2 regions of the Exiguobacterium sp. E17S genome follow, and region 1 is predicted to be linked to the other one. Evidence: riboswitches for the same ligand, from Rfam matches in the RefSeq annotation. Region 1 holds a riboswitch; the other holds the start of a gene.
What was found. A riboswitch is a leader RNA that binds a small molecule or an ion and turns the genes downstream of it on or off. The one in region 1 is predicted to bind S-adenosylmethionine.
Positions count from the first base shown of each region.

Region 2: it holds a riboswitch for S-adenosylmethionine, as region 1 does, so the genes downstream of both, AC3B4V_RS08465 (methionine ABC transporter ATP-binding protein) here and msrA (peptide-methionine (S)-S-oxide reductase MsrA) in region 1, are expected to answer to the same signal.

Region 1 is NZ_JBYLRU010000002.1:276,945-287,658, reverse strand. It holds gene AC3B4V_RS10650 (C40 family peptidase) at 91-837, shown strand; gene AC3B4V_RS10645 (putative quinol monooxygenase) at 896-1,189, opposite strand; gene AC3B4V_RS10640 (M20 metallopeptidase family protein) at 1,267-2,445, shown strand; SAM riboswitch class I at 2,508-2,611, shown strand; gene msrA (peptide-methionine (S)-S-oxide reductase MsrA) at 2,706-3,236, shown strand; gene AC3B4V_RS10630 (DMT family transporter) at 3,312-3,794, opposite strand; gene AC3B4V_RS10625 (Crp/Fnr family transcriptional regulator) at 3,807-4,475, opposite strand; gene AC3B4V_RS10620 (DMT family transporter) at 4,491-4,919, opposite strand; gene AC3B4V_RS10615 (NAD(P)H-dependent flavin oxidoreductase) at 5,057-5,995, opposite strand; gene AC3B4V_RS10610 (gamma carbonic anhydrase family protein) at 6,087-6,626, shown strand; gene paaX (phenylacetic acid degradation operon negative regulatory protein PaaX) at 6,683-7,567, opposite strand; gene AC3B4V_RS10600 (enoyl-CoA hydratase-related protein) at 7,641-8,408, opposite strand; gene AC3B4V_RS10595 (acetyl-CoA C-acyltransferase) at 8,405-9,613, opposite strand; gene AC3B4V_RS10590 (3-hydroxyacyl-CoA dehydrogenase) at 9,610-10,476, opposite strand; gene AC3B4V_RS10585 (aldehyde dehydrogenase family protein) at 10,551-10,714, opposite strand, start outside.
Region 2 is NZ_JBYLRU010000001.1:1,635,232-1,645,945, reverse strand. It holds gene AC3B4V_RS08490 (hypothetical protein) at 1-26, opposite strand, end outside; gene AC3B4V_RS08485 (CAP domain-containing protein) at 375-1,253, shown strand; gene AC3B4V_RS08480 (GNAT family N-acetyltransferase) at 1,347-1,844, shown strand; gene AC3B4V_RS08475 (MetQ/NlpA family ABC transporter substrate-binding protein) at 1,904-2,719, opposite strand; gene AC3B4V_RS08470 (methionine ABC transporter permease) at 2,747-3,412, opposite strand; gene AC3B4V_RS08465 (methionine ABC transporter ATP-binding protein) at 3,402-4,415, opposite strand; SAM riboswitch class I at 4,500-4,605, opposite strand; gene AC3B4V_RS08460 (aminotransferase class I/II-fold pyridoxal phosphate-dependent enzyme) at 4,668-5,855, opposite strand; gene AC3B4V_RS08455 (glycoside hydrolase family 13 protein) at 6,004-7,614, shown strand; gene AC3B4V_RS08450 (MBL fold metallo-hydrolase) at 7,687-8,415, opposite strand; gene AC3B4V_RS08445 (SMP-30/gluconolactonase/LRE family protein) at 8,542-9,348, opposite strand; gene AC3B4V_RS08440 (metal-sensitive transcriptional regulator) at 9,516-9,779, opposite strand; gene AC3B4V_RS08435 (RNA polymerase sigma factor) at 10,006-10,569, shown strand; gene AC3B4V_RS08430 (anti-sigma factor) at 10,550-10,714, shown strand, end outside.

The sequences.
Region 1 (10,714 bases):
AAAGCAAAAAAAGGAACGACATTTTATGTCCACCTGGACCAGACGCCACTCTTCTCTGCCGACGTTGCTTACAGTCGCCCAGCTGCCTATTTGAAGAAAGGAACAAAACTGATTGGTCTGAAATCGATTGATGATGACTTTTGGCAAGTTCGCCTGGCAAATGGTCAAACCGGTTATGTCCTCAACCCTTATATCAGCACGAGCAAACCCGATATGGGACTGACACAAAAAGCGATCGACCGGGCGAAAATCTATACGGTCAAACAGACGACGTCGTTCTTTGCGAGTCCGACAAGTCCAAAAGGCAACGGACTCGTTGAACAAGGCAAACGGGTTTATCCGCGTCATCGAGTCGGAAACTTCTATGTCATCCAGTCAGGCTGGACACCTGTTTATCTTCCTGTATCCGCTGTGACGATCACGTCCGATAAACGGGTCGTCAAAAAGAACAATACGCGTGGTGAAAAGCTGATCCAAGCAGCAGTCCAACATATCGGCACACCATACACATGGGGTTCGCAAGATGCCGTGAATGGTGGTTTTGACTGTTCCGGTTTGATTCACTACGCGACGAACAAGGCTGGAAAATACGGTGGTCGGACGAACGTTCGTGGCTACTGGTACGGTGCTTTCTTTACGAATCGCCGGACGAGTATCTCGAGTGGTAAACGCTCGGATATCGTCTTCTTCCAGAACACCTACACGGATGGTCCATCGCATATCGGAATCATGCTCGATAGCGAACACTTCATCCATGCGGGCGGTTCACAGCTCCAAATCAATTCGATTTATGAACCGCGTTGGCAAGAGCATTTCCTCGGATTTAAATCGATGTAAGACAAAAAAAGACGAAGCCGTCGAATTCGACGGCTTCGTCTCTTCTTATCGCAACACGTCAGAATGTCATCTCGACGTATTTCGTTACTTGTCGATCCATCAAGTATAACTCGATCTGTTCACGGTATGCTTTATAATGATCGGATGCGATATGCGCTTCAAGCGCCTCTTCGTCCCGATACACTTCATACAGCATGAATTGATGCTCATCCTCGATCGATTGGTGCAAGGAATAACGTAAGCATCCTTCTTCTTTTTGTGAGGCATGATAGACCGTTTGTAGAATCGGGAAAACTTGATCCGCGAGTCCTGCTTTGATTGTAAGTACAGCGTTGACGACGATTTCTCCCATGTTTCATTATCCCCTTTCGTGATTACCTGTATCTGTACCCATTTTCACGAAAAGACACACGTCAAAGGAGCTTGAAGATGCAAACTCAACTTTTTGAAGCACTTGAACAATTTGAACCCACGATGATCGCGTTACGTCGTGATTTCCACCGGCATCCGGAACTGTCCTTCCAAGAAGTCCGCACACCAGAACAGATTGCTGCCTTTTACACAGAACGAGGCATTCCTCATCAAACAGCCGTTGGAGGTCGTGGGGTCGTCGCGACGATTGAAGGTAAACAACCTGGTCCGACGATTGCTGTCCGCGCAGATTTTGACGCATTACCACTTCAGGAAGAGACAACGCTTGCTTTCCGGTCGATCCATCCTGGTATCATGCATGCTTGCGGGCATGATGGTCACACGGCAATGGTGATGGCCCTGGCTGCTACGCTCTATCCGTTGCGTGATCAATTGCAAGGAACGATTCGAATCATTCACCAGCATGGTGAAGAGGTCTTTCCCGGTGGAGCGATTCAAATGATTGAAGCCGGTGTCCTCGAAGGTGTCGATGCGATTTTTGCGACACATCTCGAAAATGATTTACCGGTTGGTACGATTGGGTTTCGGGAAGGACATACATTATGTGCGATCGACGAATTCGAAATCATCGTCCACGGTCAAGGCGGGCATGCCCAAGCACCACATAAAACAAAAGATGCGCTCGTCGCTGGAGCGCAGCTCGTCTGCAACTTACAGCATCTCGTCAGTCGACGGATCGATCCGTTTGAGCCTGCTGTTCTTGCAATTGGTTCTTTCCATGCGGGAACGGCTCCGAACATCGTCACGGGTGAAGCACGCATCGTCGGTGAAATTCGGACGTTCAATGAGACATTGCGGCATCAGCTCCGGCAAGAAGTCGATCTTGTCGCCAAAACGACATGTGCCGGCATCGGTGCTACCTATTCAATCGACTTCACGACTGGTTATCCAGCACTCTGGAATCATCCGGACGAGACAAAACTTGTTCAGGAAGCCGCTTCTTTCTTACCGGAAGCATCCGTCCGGGCACTCACACCAATGATGGCTGCGGATGACTTCGCGCATTATCTAACACATGTCCCGGGAAGTTATTTCTTTACTGGCTCCGGATATACGGACGGTCGCGTCAACTATCCACAGCATCATCCGCAGTACGAAATCAACGAACAGGCGTTGTTGATTGGTGCGAAGACACTCGGAGCGACGGTTTTACGTGCCTTGAAACCTAAGGATTGACTTTATTTCTGTGTGAATGGTATCATCACAACAATGATAACGAATGACATCAACTTCATATACCCTTATCAAGAGTGGACCGAGAGATCTGGATCGATGACGTCCCAGCAACCTGCGCATAGCAAGGTGCTACGACCAGCAAAGCGAAAGCTTTGGTTGATAAAAAGCGGCGACTCCTTTTGCAACCAAGCGAAGGAGTCGTTTTCGTTTTCTCGCTGTCAGACATACAATGGGGATTTCCCACGGAGAGGAAGAGACAGATGGAAAAAGCAACATTTGCAGGTGGATGTTTTTGGTGCATGGTGACACCGTTTGAAGAATTACCAGGAATCGAGGGAATCGTATCAGGTTACATGGGCGGACACGTCGACAATCCGACATACGAGCAAGTCAAGACAGGAACGACGGGACATCTCGAAGTCGTCCAAATCACGTTTGACCCGAGCCTGTTCCCGTACGAGCGTCTGCTCGAACTCTACTGGCCACAAACGGATCCAACGGATGCAGAAGGTCAATTCCAAGATCGCGGCACGCAGTACGCACCAGCAATCTTCTATCATACGGATGCGCAGCACGAAGCAGCGATCGCTTCCCGTGACGCTCTTGCTGCAAGCAATCGTTTCAAACAACCGATCGTGACGCGGATCGATGCCGCTTCTGAATTTTATCCGGCGGAAGAGTACCATCAAGACTTCCATAAGAAAAATCCAGAACATTATAAAAAAGATCGTGCTGCCTCTGGTCGCGATGCTTTCATCGAGCAGGAATGGAAAGATACGACGACGGTTTAATTCAAAAAATGCATATAAAAAACAGGTCAGCAAACATTTGTTTGCTGACCTGTTTCATTGTTATGAAAAAATAAGTCATGAAACACGTTCTACTTGATCCGCCGCCTTCTCTTCCGGCGCGACGACTTGATACCGCTTCAAAACGAAGATCCCACATACCATGACGGCGAGACCGACGAGCTGACCGAACGATAAATCAATTTGTGGTAAACCGAACCAGCCGAACGTATCAACAGCAAGAGCAAAGCTTAACTGCGAAATCAGAACGACAGAGATGGCGACGGACGGACCAAGCAACTGAATCCCACGCATGACACAAAAAACGACGCCGACACCGACAAGTCCACCAAACCAATAGAGTGGCGATACGTTTTGAATCTGTCCGATTGTTCCACCACGAAACAGAACATACGTGACACTTGCTCCGACGAAACCGACAAAGAAGACCAGCGTCGTCGTCGCCCAAGCTCCAAACGCGTCACTCATCCGAGCATTCAATACCGTCTGTAAACTGATTAACATCCCTGCCAACACGGCACACACGATGCCTATTACCATGTTCGTTCCTCCCTACTCATAGCTGTTGCCGTTCGCCTTCTCGCGAATCCGCTCCAGATCGACGATGATGATTTTCCCGCGTCGTCGAACGAGAATCTCTTCTTCACATAATTTCGTGATGATCCGATTGAGATGGCGATAACTCGTTCCAAGCCAGTCGGCGACGTCATGTAAGTTCGACGTCCGCATCTCCTGATAAAATAAACTGTCACTGGCTTCAGAAGCGATCGACAACAAATACCCTGCAAATCGCTCTTCAACTGTATACAACACATGGTGCGACGCTGATTTCGAGTCGGCATACCACTTCGCTGTGATCGTGCGTAATAAGAATTGCAGAAAGACGTTCGTTGTATTGTGCTCGCGTAAAATCGCATACGGTACGCTCAACACCTCGACATCGGTCACTGCTTCGACCGTATTCAGCACTTCCCGTTCATTGATGAACTCAGCGTCACCGATCACTGTCAGTGGTGTCTTGAATCGTAGAATCCGTTGTTTCCCTTCTGACGAGGCAGCAGATATCTTGACCTTGCCTGCGACGATGAAGTACATCCGGTCGATCGCTGCCCCTGTCGTACAGAGGAGTTCCCCTTTTTGGAAGGTTTCTTGACGCAACCAAGCGCGCGTCTCTTCCGTCAAAATCGTATCGAGTCCATACTGTTGAATGACGGTTTCCATGTTCATTCCCTCCCTTTAGGCAAGTGAGAAAATCGCAACTCCTGCAAGCATGAGACCCACACCAACCCACTGACCACGATTTCCTTGTTTTTTTAAGACACCGAACCATCCCTTTAAATCAATCACAAACGCACATAAAATCTGTGCGACGAGTAATAAACACATTGCCCATGTCATCCCGAGTTTTTGGATTGCTGTCAGTTCCGTTACGACGACTAGCACGCCAATCAAACCGCCACTCGCATAAATCCATGGTAACTGACGGAAGCCACCGATTTTCCGATCTCGTACGAAACTGTAAATGACTAAACAACCCATCAGACCCACAAAGTGGACGATCAATACGGACAACCACGGTCCGACGCCTGTCGCAAGGCGCGCATTGAATATGCCTTGCAGGGCGATGAACAGACCGCTCATCAAAGCAAACACGACTCCTTGCACGTCATCTCCTCCTTTAATCTCTACACTAGAGTAGACCTTACTCGTGCCCTACTTGAAAAGGACAAATGTCCCATTTTCAAAAAAACATGAAAAAACCCGCTGTCCACAAGTGGCATCACGGGTCCCTCACTATATGCTCATGTCGTAAAACGAGTCGTCGTTTGTTTCAGCTGTTCCTCTGCTTCCGCCATCATGCGCGTAAACAACTCCGCAACAGTCGGCACGTCATGAATCAATCCCGCAACCAGTCCAGCGTTGACATATCCGTTCTCCTCATCGCCCTCAAGAGCGCCTGTAATATGATACGACTCATTCGTCTGATCGAGAAAAGCAGCAGGTGTCTCTACTGTGAGTCGTTCGACGTAAGGACCATCAAGGACACGTCGGACGAATCCGACGGAACGTCCGATGATGCGTGTATCGGTATCGGTCGCATCCATTAAGTGCGCCTTGTATGCCGAATGAACCTTCGCCTCTTCCGTCGCAATCAACCGTGTTCCGAGCTGTGCGCCAGCCGCACCAAGCAACAGGACAGCTGCTAGTCCACGACCGTCACCAATCCCACCTGCTGCCAGGACCGGAATGTTGACCCGATCGACGAGTTGCGGAATCAAGGTCAGCGTCGTCAGCTCGAGCGGTGAATTGATGCCTGCTGCTTCAACTCCCTCCGCTACGAGTACATCAGCACCTGCCTGTTCTGCCTTTAACGCCTGTTTGACCGAGGCGACAACCGCGATCGTTTTGATGCCAGCAGCTTGAAGTCGCGCTATGTACGGTGCCGGGTTTCCGGCCGACAAGGAGACGACCGGAATCTTTTCTGCAATCGCGAGATCAATCAGTGCTTCCGTATAAGGAGACACCCGAATCGCGATGTTCAAAGCAAATGGTTGATCCGTCAGCATTCGTGTCTCGTGAATCCGCGACGCCACTTCATCAACCGACAATGTCCCGCACCCGAGCGTACCGAGTCCTCCTGCATTCGACACCGCTGCCGTAAGCGCCGCATGACTAATGTTACCCATTCCTCCTTGAATCAAAGGATATCGAATTTTAAAGAGCTCACAAATCAGAAACATGTCTTTCCTCCGTTCTCGCCTTCACTCACATGCTATACTGACATGGAATGAATAGTAGTTCATCTTATTATAGAAACGAGGTCATTCTGTTATGAAGATTCCGTATCAATCGATTCATCCGAACGTTGCCTCCGATGTATTCCTCGCTCCTGGTGCTTATCTGATCGGAGACGTCACGATCGGTTCCGAGTCTACCGTCTGGTTCAACGCTGTCTTACGCGGTGACGAAGGACCGATTACAATTGGGAAACGCTGCAGTATTCAGGACAACGCGACGATCCATCTCTATGAAGGGGCACCCGTCGTCATTGAAGATGAAGTGACGGTCGGACATAACGCGATTTTACACGGTTGCAAAATCGGACGTCGTTCGATCGTCGGAATGGGTGCGACCGTTCTTGATCATGCAGACATCGGTGAAGAATGCATCATCGGGGCGAATACGCTAATTCCATCGGGAAAAGTTTTCCCACCCCGTTCGCTGATCATCGGCTCTCCCGGTAAAGTCGTGCGTGAACTAACAGAAGCGGATCTCGCGATGATTCAGGAGTCGATTGATTCTTACGTCGATAAAGGATATGCCTTCCGGAACATTCTCGCAGAATCAGCTGAACAGAATACATCTGAATGACACGAATGCGGGGCGGATCAACTGATCCGTCCCGCTCTTTTCATTCGAATAAATGCTCACCTCTCTGCAAACAGCGGATGTTCCGCTGCGTCGTACGAGGCACTGCGTTGGGATACATCATGCGTCTCTTCAAAGATCGATTCGAAGAATCGACTCGCTGGTTGTGCGAGCAATCGGTAATATTGTTCGAACAAGAGCGCCGCGTGATGTCCGCTCCAAGCATCTGGTAACAGTTCTTGCGGTAATCCGGGATCCGTGAATAGAAACTTCCGGTATTCATGTACGAGCATCGTCCGTTCGACGAAACACTGTTCATCCGTCATTTCTCCGAGTTGGAGCTGACTCTGATGGACGATGTATTGCCGGCTGTAATCCGTGATGAACGTCTCGTAACGCTCTTGCAATTCCTCCAGCGGAAACGCACGCTCGACGAGGGATTGATCCTGCTTCGGACCGTGGTATTCACCGACGAAGAAATCGACATACTCTTCGATCTCGTACGCTTCGATCAATCGTTCCGCCTCTTTTTCAAGCGGGTTCGGTGAAATCCAAACCCCGTTCGATAAGTTGCCAAACCCACTCCACGTCAGTTCTTTGCGCAGCTCATCACGAATCTGGCGTTTATCCTCCGGAATCGTGTACATCAGCGTCCGCCACTTCCCGTCCCAGTCGTGCGGTGTTGATCTGTAGATCCGGCGTGCGGCCTCCTCCATCCGTTCCACCCCACGTGGTGTTAATGAATAGAAGCTTTTATTTCCTTGTTTCTCGGAGACGAGCCAGCCTTGTTTAACCATCCGGGATACCGCGACCCGAACGGCCTGCTCGTTATGTCCGAACTCTTTGACGAGTCGAATTAAACTACCGACCCAAATTTGATTGCCGTAATGGCGGATATAATCGCCGTAAATCGTAAAGATCATCGATTGGGTGTTCGCACTCATGGTATTCACTCTCTCTTCAGTCGTTCATAGTGTGTATCGTTAGTATACGGGTTATTTCAAACGTCGACCATCCTCATCTTCCTTCAAAGCGCGGTGCTCGTTTTTCAGCGAAGGCTTGTAGCGCTTCCTGACGATCAGCCGTCGGAATGACGACTTCATAAGCTTCTGTTTCGAGCTGTAGTCCTTCTTCGAGTGAGACATCCCGCCCTTGATCAATCGCTCGCTTCGCTTGGCGCAAGGCAATCGGACCATTCTGTAACATTTGATGGGCAAACTCAAGACACGTCGTCATCAACGCTTCCCGGGCAACAACGGCTGTCGCGAGTCCGTACCGTTCTGCTGTCATCGCATCGATTTTTTTAGCCGTGAAGATCAATTCCTTTGCCCGCGTCTCCCCAATCAGTCGTGGCAATCGTTGTGTTCCACCGGCTCCCGGAATGATCCCGAAGCTGGTCTCCGTCAAGCCGACGAGTGCATCCTCGACGAGAAAACGGAAATCACAGGCAAGGATCCACTCGAACCCACCGCCGAGCGCGTGACCGTTGACGGCTGCGATCGTTGGTTGCGGCAATTGTGCGATCGACGTGAAGACGTTGCGGATCGCAAGGACATTGCGCCGGACTTCTTCTTCGTTTAACTGCGCGCGTTCTTTTAAATCGGCACCCGCACTAAATGCTTTCCCCGTTCCCGTAAACAGGACGACCCGCGCTTCCGGGTCGACCGATAACGCATCGACCTGTTCTTGCAAAGCGACAAGCGTCGGATAATCGAGACAGTTCAAACGTTCCGGACGATCAATCCGGACGATCGCAATATAGCCTTCTCGTTCTAAGTGAATCATACGAGTCCCTCCCGATCGACGACGAGTGCGATCCCTTGTCCGACTCCAACACACATCGTCGCGAGACCATAGATCCGGTTCGTCCGGCGCATCTCATGCAATAATGTCGTCAAAATCCGCGCCCCACTTGCACCGAGTGGATGACCGAAGGCGATCGCACCGCCGTTGACATTGACTTTTTCGCTTGGTAAACCAAGTGCTTCGATACAGGCAAGACTTTGAGCCGCAAACGCTTCGTTCAACTCGATTTGATCGAGCTGTTCGACCGTCAACCCTGCCCGTCGGAGGACTTTTTTCGTCGCGTCGATCGGTCCGATTCCCATGATGGCCGGTTCGACCCCTGCCGTCGCACTCGCCCGGTAATACCCGAGCGGCGTCAAACCGAGTTCGTTTGCTTTTTCTTCACTCATCAATAACAACGCCGACGCACCGTCGTTGACACCAGATGCATTCCCCGCCGTCACGGTACCACTTGGGAATAACGGACGAAGTGTCGCCAGTTTCTCACGTGTCGTCTCAGGACGAGGATGTTCATCGCGGTCGAAGACGCTGACGTTACCTTTCCGGTCTGTTTGTGTGACCGCAACCAATTCGTCCGTGAAGCGCTCTGCCTCGATCGCTCGTTTTGCGCGTTGTTGGCTTTCGAACGCAAAGTCGTCCTGCGCTTCGCGCGAGATTCCGTACTGACGGGCGACGTTCTCGGCTGTCTCCGGCATCGAATCCGTTCCGTATTGATCTGCTAAACGATCATTGACGAAGCGCCAACCAATCGTCGTATCGTACATCGTCTGGTTGCCACGTGGATTGGCTTGATCCGGCTTCGCGAGAACGAACGGTGCACGCGTCATACTTTCCGTTCCACCAGCGATATAGATATCACCTTCACCTAAGGCAATCCCACGTGCCGCCACGATGACGGCGTCGAGCCCTGATCCACATAAGCGATTGATCGTCGTACCGGCGACTTCGACCGGTAGACCCGCTAGTAGTCCCGACATCCGGGCGACGTTGCGATTGTCTTCTCCCGCCTGATTCGCATTACCGAAAATGACTTCCTCGATCGTCTTCGGATCGACTTGTGGATTACGCTCAAGTAACGCTTCGATGACGCGTGCTCCTAAATCATCCGGACGAACCTGACGCAAGGCGCCGTTATAGCGACCGATCGGTGTCCGAACGGCATCGATGATGGCGACCCGTTTCATGATGTCACCTCGCGATTCGTATAATCATAGACACCACGACCTGTCTTACGACCGAGTCGACCCGCTTTGACATACTGTTCGAGTAGTGGTGCTGGACGGTATTTTTCGCCGAGCTTCTCATGCAGATACTTTAAGTTGTGGAGCCGAGTATCAAGTCCGACCAAGTCCCCGAGTTCGAATGGTCCCATCGGGTAGTTTAAGCCGAGTTTGATCGCTTTATCGATCTCTTCTGGTGTCCCGAGTCCTTCTTGTAACATGTAGAACGCTTCGTTTCCGACGAGCGCACTGATCCGCGAAGTCACGAACCCCGGAAACTCACGGATGACGACCGTTTCCTTCTGCATCTGACGCGCCACCTGTTCAAGAGCTGCGACCGTCTCATCCGATGTCTCAAGACCACGAACGAGCTCGATCAGTGGCATCAGATGGACCGGATTGAAGAAATGCATCGCCATGACCCGATCCGCTCGATTCGTAAAGGAGGCAATTTCCGTTGGACTCATCGTCGATGTGTTCGTCGCAAAATAACAGTCCGGACGTGCGTTTGCTTCTAACGTTTCAAAGACTTGCTGTTTGATGCTGAGTTGTTCCGGTACTGCTTCAATGACGAGATCCGCTTGTTGTGCCGCCTCAGCTAGGTCGGTCGACAGACTCAGCCGATCGAACAGTCCCTCGACCTCACTTGCGGACATCTTCCCTCGCGTGATTCCTTTCTCTGCGATGCGTTCGAGTTCTCGATAGGCACTTTCGACATAAGCTTCTTTTATATCAACGAGTGTCACCTGAAATCCGCGGTGTGCGGCAACATAAGCGATGCCACGTCCCATGACGCCGGATCCGACGACGACGATTTGTTCTACCATCTGAATTCCCCCTTATCCCCTGTGCTGTTAAAAAAGGCTGGACTTCCCGACGGAACTCCAGCCTTCCCTCTTGCTTATAGTCCGAACGGATTGAGTGGACGACTGCCGTAATACGACAAGATACTTTTTGTTTCCGTGTACAGATCAAGTGTTTCGATACAGAGTTCTCGACCGAAGCCTGATTGTTTATAGCCACCAAACGGTGTACCCGGGAAAGCAGAGAACGGACAGTTGACCA
Region 2 (10,714 bases), on a different contig from region 1:
TCATAAATAAAATACAGTAAAACCATAGGTCAACTCCTTCATATCATCTTGTTATTTGGAAAAGCATTGAAAGTTTGGCTTACGAATTCTAATGATACCGAGTCGATAATCGGAGAGCAATCAAAATTCGTTGAGAATGAAATAAAAGAATGTTCGCACATTTCAACAATAGGGGAAGATAGTTTAGAATGTATATTAAATTCTTTCAAGAATCGTTTAAACAAAAGCTTTTTTGAAATGGGAGCGTTCTCACGAAATATGTCGGATTTGTGGACGAAAGATGTGATTTAGACAAATGAGAGCCGATGACTGTTCGAAGGAATGATTTTCTTTTAAAATAAAGGTAATGAAATAGAAGGAGGCGAAACGAGGGCATGAAAAAATGGCTAATCATCGGAGTAGCAGCAGTAGCCTTTTTCGGCTACGAAAACATTCCAATGGAACAAGCAGAAGCCGATTACCCGAAAAGCGGCGGCAAGCTGATTGATCGATATAGCAGTGAGTACCCGGGATACGACTGGGAAGTCAGACGGACAGCAACGGAGGAATTCGTCGCCTTGACGAAGGATGGGAAAGACTATGGGAAGTATCGTTTCAAGAACGGGGTGACGACGCAAGGCGCCGTTCTTAATAAAGATACGGAATCGTCGCTGAAGAAAAAAGGTTGGACCGCAGTGAAGTCCTACCGTAAAGGCAACACGAACTACATGTTGAATCTGGATCATGCCGCCGTCTACGAGAAGAAAGGCAATTACGTGACATATTTCTTCGACCAGCATGACGGCAATAAGGTCAAAGCGACGCTTGCGATTCCAAAAGACGTCGAAGCGAAGAAAAAAGGCTTCTATGGTACGGCGTCGAATGCGTTACGAACGACAGATGAGAAACTGATGCTTCGGTTGATGAACTGGGAACGGGCCGACTATAAGTTGAATCCGTTAGCACCGTACACAGCACTGAAGCCGGTCACACGTGGTCACAGCGAAAACATGGCGAAGAATAATTTCTTCTCGCATACGGATCCACAAGGGCGTGACCCGTTCGATCGAATGGAACAAGGCGGTATCAAGTTCATGGGAGCCGGTGAGAATCTCTCGATGGGGTATCCGAACGTCTTTGCGGCGCATTGGGGCTTGATGAACTCGAAAGGACACCGTGATAATATTCTTCAAAAAAGCTTCAAACAGGCAGATGTCGGTGTAGCATTCCGAGATGATTCACCGTACTTCACGATTAATTTTCGAACACCTTAATAGAAGAATAGAGGACGATATCACTCGATGTCGTCCTCTTTTTCATGAGTCGGTTTGTTCTATACTAAACTAAAGGTATAGGAGGTGATGTACTTGGAAATCCGTCAATTGACGGCAGAAGATGCAGTACTGTATAAGGCGTTACGATTAGAGGCGTTGCAGAATCATCCGGAAGCATTCGGTTCTGATTATGATGCAGAAAAAGATCGACCGGTCGACCAGTACGCTATGCGTTTTCAAAGTGAACAAGCAGCGACGTTCGGTGCGTTTCATGAAGGAGAGCTCGTCGGTGTCGTCACGATTGTCTGCTCCGATCCGGTCAAGATGCGACATCGAGCGAATTTATTCGCGATGTACGTCACACCACGCGCCCGAAAACAACAGGTCGGACGGCAACTCGTAGAAGAGGCATTACGTACATTAAAGCAGCATCCTGTGATCGAGCAAGTCCATCTCTCGGTCGTTCAGACGAATGAAGCTGCTAAAGCGTTATATCGCTCACTTGGTTTTGAATCATACGCGATTGAACCGCGGGCGCTGAAAATCGATGATACCTATCATGATGAAGAACTGATGTGGTATCGGTTCTAACACAAAACGACCGGAATTCAAAGAGAGGTGATCTCGTTGAATTCCGGTCGTTTTTTACATCAGTTTGCCCATTCAGGTTTACTGAAGCCTTTGAATGATTTTTCGATGACTGTATTGAAAGCGTCCGATTCGACGGCTGCTTTTAAGTCTTTTGCGACTTGCTTGTCCGCATCTTTCGTTTGGACAGCGACGAGGTTACGGTATTGTTCGTCCATCGTCTCAAGCGCTAACGCATCAAGTAAGTCGAATTTCGCAGCAAGCGCGAAGTTCCCTGGAACGGCGGAGATATCGACACTTTCGACAGCACGTGGCAGTTGAGCCGCTTCGAGTGGTTTGATGACGAGTTTCTTCGGATTCTTGACGATATCTTTCTCGGAAACGGTCAGTGGATCAGCGTCCGGCTTGAGTTCAATCCAGCCTTGTTCTGCCAAGAGGTTCAGTGCTCGTGCTTGGTTCGTCGGATCATTCGGCGTCGCGACTTCAGCACCGGTCTTGACGTCGTCGAGTGTCTTCGCTGTCTTGCTGTATAGTCCCATCGGTGCTGTTGGAACCGTGATGAGTCCTTTTAAATCGAGGTTCTTTTCTTTAGAAAACGTCTTGAGATAGATCGAGTGTTGGAACAAGTTGGCGTCGATGTTCCCGCTACCGAGGGCGATGTTCGGTTGGATGTAATCGCTGAACTCGACGATTTCGACTTTATAGCCTTTCTTTTCGAGTTGTGGTTGGATTGCTTGTTTGACCATGTCGCTATACGGACCACTCGTCGCACCAATCTTGATCGTCTTGTCTTTTTCATCAGCACTGCTGTCTCCACATCCTGCGAGGACTCCTGCACCAAGTAAGGCTGTTGCTAAAAAGGCATATCGTTTTTTCATGATTCCACTCTCCCTTTGTATGTATGATTAGCGTTTATCTGTTTTTCGCGCCAGTTGATTGCCAAGTGCTTGAATACTTTGAACGATGACGATGAGCACGACGATCGTCACGATCATGATGAGATTATCGTAGCGATAGTAACCGAAACGGATCGCGAGGTCACCGACACCACCGCCACCGACGATCCCAGCCATCGCTGAGAAGCCGATCAAGCTGATTGTCGTTAATGTGATGCCCTGAATGATGCCAGGGAGTGCTTCCGGTAAGAGGACGCTGACGATGATCCGTAATGGTTTCGCCCCACAGGCTTCCGCTGCTTCGATTAGACCAGGCGGAATTTCGCGGAGTGACGTCTCAACGAGTCGCGCGAGAAACGGAATCGCTGCGACACTGAGACTGACGGATGCTGCCGTCGGACCAATCGTATTGTCGAGCAAGAACTTTGTTAACGGAATGAGGGCAACTAGCAAGATGATGAACGGTAGCGACCGGACGATATTGACGACGAAATCAAGAACACGTCGGACGGCAAGGTTTTGAAAAAACAATCCGCGGTCGGTGACGAACAAGAGAATACCGAGCGGAATCCCGACGACCAATGCGAAGGCAAGCGAAATGCCAACCATCCATGCTGTCTCGCCGAGTGCCTTCAAGAGCTCAGGTAACATCGTTTGAATACGATCAAGCCACATCCTGAATCACCTCGAGTGCGTGAAGTTCCGTCGCGAGCCAGTCAAGGGCAGGAGCGATTTGGTCGGATGATCCCGTCAAGCTGACAATCAGGACACCGAAGGCGACGTCTTGAATGTAGTCGACCTTGCCGTGCAAGATGCTGACTGAGATATCGTAACGGCGGATTGCTTCTGATAACGTACTCTCGCCGGTCTTCTCGCCTGTGAACTGCAAGCGGATGATTTTTCCCGGTGTCGCTTGTAAGATGCGTTCCGGTAGCTCGATTTGTAACGCCGTGTCGACGTAATGTTGCGTCACCGGATGTTTGGCTTGGCTGAACAAGTCATAGGTAGAGGCGACTTCAACGACTTCCCCTTGCGACATGACGGCGACACGATGACAAATCTGTTTGACGACATCGATTTCATGCGTGATGAGGACGATCGTCAATCCGAGTCGTTCATTCAAATCCTTCAGCAGTTCAAGGATCTGTAGTGTCGTAACGGGGTCAAGAGCTGATGTCGCTTCGTCACATAACAAGACGGTCGGATTGTTTGCGAGTGCCCGGGCAATCCCAACGCGCTGTTTCTGCCCACCGCTTAATTGACTCGGGAAGTTCGTCTCAAATCCTTCGAGTCCGACGAGCGAGACGAGTTCGCGAATTCGCTCCGGGAAATCTGCTCGTTTGACGCCAGCAGCCTTGAGTGCAAAAGCGATGTTATCCGCGACGTTGCGCGACTGGATCAATTGGAAATGCTGAAAAATCATTCCTGTCCGTAAGCGAAGTTGACGCAAATCTGCTTTTGACATTCCGCCAAGCGAGACACCGTCGACCTTGACGGTTCCCTGTGTCGGATGCTCGAGTCCGTTGATTAGGCGAAGTAACGTACTCTTACCGGCACCGGACTCACCGATGATCCCGAAGATTTCTCCTTTTTGGATCGTCAAATCGACATCCCGTAATGCAAAAATCGGGGTCCGATCTCGAACGAACCGTTTTGTAATGTGTTTGAATTCAATCATCCGCTCATCTCCTCATACAAAAAAAGTCGCTTTTTCCTAGTAGCGGAGCAACCAGAAAAAAGCGACGAAAGTGTAAGATTTCGTAACTTATCTCTCAGAATGAAAATCATTCTGTAGGATGTGGCACCGTTCCTTACAGGTGGTTGCCGGACGTCGTTGGGCCTAATCCCTCGGTCGCTCTCGATAAGTAGTTATGCTGTTGGGATTTACTTTAACGGAAATGATTCCCATCTGTCAAATGTTTTTTCAGAATTATTCCGCAACAGGTGTCCGGAACAGGTTGAGCGTTCCGATTCGATCGACGGCTTCTTCTAGACGTTCGACGTCAGCAATCAAGCTAATCCGGACGTAGCCTTCACCGTATTCGCCGAAGAATGATCCCGGGGTCACGGCGACGTGTGCTTCGTCAAGCAGGTGATCGGTGAAGCTTTGGGACGTGTAACCTTCTGGAACTGGAAGCCAGACGAAGAAGGAACCGCCCGGGCGTGGTCCACTCCAGCCGATCGCATCGAGTTTTGCGAACAACGCATCGCGTCGTGTTTCATACAAGCTACTTAACTCGCGGACGCACGTTTGGTCACTCGTGAGGGCAACGGTCGCCGCATGCTGAATCGGTGTGAAGGCACTGACGTAGAGATGTTCTTGGTATGTTTCGATGCTTGAGATGACGGACGGATTTCCGATCGCGAAGGCAATCCGGAAGCCAGACATGTTGAAGCGTTTTGAGAGTGAGAATAGCTCGATCCCGACGTCTTTTGCCCCTTCCGTCTGCAGGAAGCTTCGCGTCGGACCATCGAAACTGATGCCGCCGTATGCTAAGTCATGGACGACACAGATATCATGGGCATCGGCGAAAGCGACTGTCTGTTCGAAGGCTTCTGCCGTCGCGGTCGCACCCGTCGGATTACTCGGGTAGTTAAGGAACAACATCCGGGCACGCTCGACGTCCGTCGTATCAAGTAAGTCGTAATCCGGTAAGAAGTTATTTTTCTCAAGTAACGGAAGCGTAATCGGGAATGCGCCAGCAAGTGCTGCGCCAGACAGGTAATCCGGGTATCCTGGATCCGGAACGATGACACCTTCTCCAGGGTTGACGATCGTCTGCGGTAAGGCGACGATGCCGGCTTTACTACCGAGCAGAATTGCGACTTCCGTTGCCGGATTGATCGTGACACCGAATTCGGTCGCATAAAAGCGCGCGACGGCTTGCTTTAGAAAATCATGTCCACGAAACGGTGGATATTGAAGGTTCGTTGGCTCGTCGATGGCTTGTTTTAAGGCATCGAGAATATGTACAGGCGTCGTCTGGTCGGGTGTTCCTTGACCAAGTGTGATGACATCGTGTCCGGCAGCTTTCACAGCACCGATTCGGTTCGCGAGTTCAGCGAAGACAGGAGCAGGAAGCCGATCAATGGCGATGGATGGAGCGAAATGTTTCATGGATGAATGCCTCCTTCGTGGTATTGTCGTCAAGGATAACGAATATTCAGTCAAAAGAAAAGAACTTTTTCGAAATTCAAAAAAATTGTCGGATAAACAGGTACAGATAAGTGGAGCGGGAATAAAGAGTAGGGAGAGGAGTGAGGAGATGAAGCGAGCTAACTGGAAAGAGGCAGTCGTCTATCAAGTCTACTGGCGTAGCTTTAAAGATTCGAACGGGGATGGGATTGGTGATTTGCGAGGTGTCATCGACAAGCTTGATTACATCGCTTCACTTGGTGTCGATGTCGTGTGGTTGAATCCGTGTTATCGTTCACCGGATGTCGATAACGGTTATGATATTGCCGATTATTACGAGATCATGGAAAAAGCGGGAACAATGGGAGATCTACAGGAGTTGATCACGGCCGCTCATGCCCGTGGATTGAAGGTCATTCTCGATTTAGTCGTCAATCACACGAGTGACCAGCATGACTGGTTCCGTCAGTCGCGAGAGCGGATCAACGATAAGGAAGACTGGTATATCTGGCAGGATGGCACGAAAGAGACGCCTCCAAACAACTGGCGCTCGTACTTTGCGCCAAGCCCGTGGACGTGGAATGAAGAGCGTGGGCAGTATTATTTTCATTCCTTCGCCAAAGAACAGCCAGACTTAAACTGGGAACATCCAGCTGTCCGGCAAGCGATCTACGATATGATGAACTGGTGGATCGCTCAAGGGATCGACGGCTTCCGGATGGATGTCATCAACTTGATCAAAAAACGGTCGTTTGAGGATGTCGCCAATCCATTTGATCTATCGTACCTTGGAAATCAGCCAGGCGTGCATGACTTCCTGCAGGAGATGCATGCGAACGTCCTTGCGGGAAAAGATTTATTCACAGTCGGTGAGATTCCGTTCGTTGGTCCGGAAGACGGTCTGTTATATGTCAGTGAAGAACGAGAAGAACTTCGGACGCTGTTTCACTTCGAAATCGCGGACGACATGGAGGCGATGGATCTTTTACGATTCAAGGAAATTCAGAAACGCTGGTACGACGTCTTATACCCACTAGGTGTCAATTCACAGTTCCTCAACAACCATGATCATACGCGACAAGTGACCCGCTTCGGCAGTGAACGGTACCGGGTCGAGAGTGCGAAATTACTCGGTTTGATGTTGCATACGTTACCCGGCATTCCGTACGTGTACCAAGGAGAAGAAATCGGCATGACGGGGATTCGTTTCTCAGATCCATCGCTCTATCAAGACGTCGCCTTTCGCAATCGATACGAAGAACGCGTTGCTGGTGGAGAGGACCCGGAGGTCGTACTCTCATCGATGCAGTTACTCGCCCGCGATAACTCCCGCACGCCGATGCAGTGGGATGACACGCATGCAGCCGGCTTTACGAGTGGGAAACCATGGTTAGCGGTCAATCCGAATTATACAGACATCAATGTCGCGCAGGCAGAAGCCGATCCATCGTCCGTGCTTGCTTTTTACCGATCGTTGATTCAGATGCGAAAGAATCATCCGATTATGGTCTACGGTACGTACCGAGACTTAGCGCTTCATGATCCGTATCTCTATATCTATGAGCGGGAATTAGAGGGAGAGGTCTGGCGGATCGTCCTCAACGTGCATGATGAACCGATGCAGACCGCCCTCGTCTTACCGCATGAAAAATTGCTCGTATCAAACTATCCGGATAGCCCGGATATCTTGCGTCCCTATGAAGCACGAGTCTATCGTTATGCTGTTACAGAACAGACGTGAGTTGTCTGTTGAACGAAAAAACATCTGCGACATGTCAGGAACACGTTCGCGGATGTTTTTCATATGCGTATATTATTTGAAAGGTGATGATTTTTTCGTCTGCAAGACCTGAGTGAATCGATCGACAGCTTGTCGCATCTCGTAACTCGGTCCGAGAATGAGGGGACCGTGTCCGACGGCAAGAATATCTGGAGACAGTTCCGTCAGTTGATCAGCTGAGCGAAGGGCAACGTTCGGATCCCATGTCGCGAGTGCGGGGAACGGGAATTGCCAACGGACATCACCGGAGACGGCAAGTCCACCTTGCGTCTGAAAAGCATCCCCAGCGATCAACGTCCGGCTTCCTTCATGCCAAAGCGAGATGGAACCGGGTGTATGACCGGGTGAAGCAATGACGCTGAGACTACCGACTTGTTGACCACTCTCGAGTAATCGATCCGGTCGCGTTTTGATGTTTTTCGGAATGCCCCCTTTTAAGGGTGTCGTTTCGCCTTCTCGTAGCGTCTCATCCCCGCTGAGCAATGCAGCATCTCGGTAACTGATACAGACTTCAGCGAGTGGGAAGGCGTTCGCCAGGAAATCAAGTGAGCCGACATGATCGGCGTGCGCATGAGTGAGGATGATTGCACCGAGTGGTTTCTCTTGCTGTCGAATATAGTGATAGAGCGCCTTTGCGTTGATTCCGAGTCCGGCATCAATCAATGTTAAACTGTCTGCTTCTTCAAACAGGTAGCAGTTGACCGGGAAAAAGGATGGGGTCGTCTGCAATTGGTGTAAACGTTCGATTGTCGTGACACGCATCGGCTTCACTCCTTCAAAAAATGAATAGTCTTCTTCTTTAGTATCGTCTGTTTTTTTAGATGCGTCTAGACGAATTGTGTGGAAAAAGAGGCATCACCTCTAAAAAGATGATCCCTCCTCTACGCATCATTCAAATGTTACGGCGAAGACGGCACCAGCGTGTGGTGCATCATCTCCATTAGCAGCGGTCGTGACGAGCAATCGATCTTCATAGAAAATCGGACACGTCGGATTTGCGACTGGGAAGTCGACATGATCTAATTTTTCGCCTGTCGCAAGATTCCACCGGGTGATGCATGATCCAGCATAATGTGCGATCCAAGCGTGACCTTCCGCGTCCTTCGTCATACCGTCCGGGAACCCTTCTTCCTCTTCAAGGTCAACGGCGACACGCTTATTCGAAAGTGGTGCGTCTGGAGCGTAGTCAAAGGCATAGACTTTTTTCGTCGGTGTATCGATGTGATAGAGCGTCTTGCCATCTTCTGACCAGACGAGTCCATTCGAGTTCGTTAAGTCTTCGTGCAAGACATCGATGGAACCATCGTGACGCAGACGGAACAATCCAGCGGTCTTGCCGTCTTCTTCATTAATGCTACCGGCAACATATTGTCCGGTCGGATCAAGCTTTCCGTCGTTCATTCGGTCGGAATCGGGTAACGACAGTTGATGCTCAAGAGACAAGTGTCCTTCTTTGAGATCAAACGTTCCGAATCCGTGTTCAGCCGTGACACGTAATAAATCCGGTGCATCGGTCAAGGCAATCGATGTGATGGCGCTTGGTAACGTATACGGTTTGAGCGCTTCTGTGACGAGGTCATATGAAAAAAGAAGTTGATTCGGAATATCAACGAAATAAAAGCGCTTTGTTTTTGCGTCGTAAACAGGAGATTCGCCTGTCTTACATGCGACATCAATGAATAGGGAAACGGTCATAAGTACTCTTCCTCCTAAGTGGACACCTTTTACGAGCAGTCCAGATAATAACAATTTAGTATACCTGTTTTGACGCGCAATCAAACCTGGATCAAACGGCTGGTATACTAAATAAACGTCTAAAAAAATAGCCTGCTATCAAAGCAGACTATCCTACGAGCGTTATATCAGCGGCTCTTAACGAGCAAGTTGACCGCTTCCTTGACGAGTTCCTCGGTTTGTCCATCGCCATTTTGTTCGGCGTCCTTGACGCACTCAATTAGATTCGAACTGACGACGACGCCGATCGTCCGGTCAATCGCGGAACGGGCAGCGGAAAGCTGGGTGATGACATCGCGGCAATCTTGCCCTTCTTCCATCATCCGTAAAATGCCTCGTAGCTGTCCTTCGATCCGACTAACACGGTTCTTCATCTTCCGATCATAATCCATTTTTATTCCTCCGATTCCCGTTGACCTGACGTCATGTAGTATCTTTATGCTATGCCCATTACGGTATCGCTGTCAATTCAACAGAATTTTAAGCTATATTTTTGATAGAATGAGGGAATATGGATGTGGTGAAGTTTTTTACTTAGAAATTTGATAAAATCGAAAACGATTTGGTGTCAGCTTGCGTATACTATATGATAAGGCTGACGTCAGAAGGAGGAGAAGGATGCACACTCAATCCGATGAATCGCTTTATCATCTGATGCGTAGCGGTGATGAGCAAGCCCTCGAGACATTGTACGATAAATACGAGCGGTTATTGTTTTCATTCGCCCATCGCTTTACGAATAATGACCGGTTGTCCGAAGAAGTCATACAAGAAGTGTGGATGAAGATTTGGAATGGTCGTGTTGATTTTGATACACAAAAAGGAAAGTTTTCATCGTGGATTTTAACGATTACACGTAACGCGGCACTTGATTGTCTCCGTCGTGAAAAACGACAGCCGACAATCGAGGTCGAAGAACGAGATGGTGGATACGACGAGCCGGTCGAGCGGACGGTCATGCAGCGGGAAACAGCTGCTGAAGTGCGCGGGGCGGTTAGTGAACTGAAGCAAGAGCAGCAAGAGCTGATTGAACTCGTTTACTTCCAGGGTATGACGCAGCAACAGATTTCAGAGCGACTCGATTTACCTCTTGGAACGGTCAAGACGCGAATCAGGAGCGCGATTCAAGCATTACGAAAACGAATGGATGGGAGGGAACGAGATGGAAGAACGTTGTCATGACTTAATCGATTATTTCAATGGAACATTATCCGCAGCAGATCGCGACGCGTTCGAAGCGCATCTTGCGACGTGCGAAGAATGTCGTGAAGCGCTTTTAGAAATGGAAGAACTCATGCTTCCCATCGCTGAATCGCTTCCGGAGCGA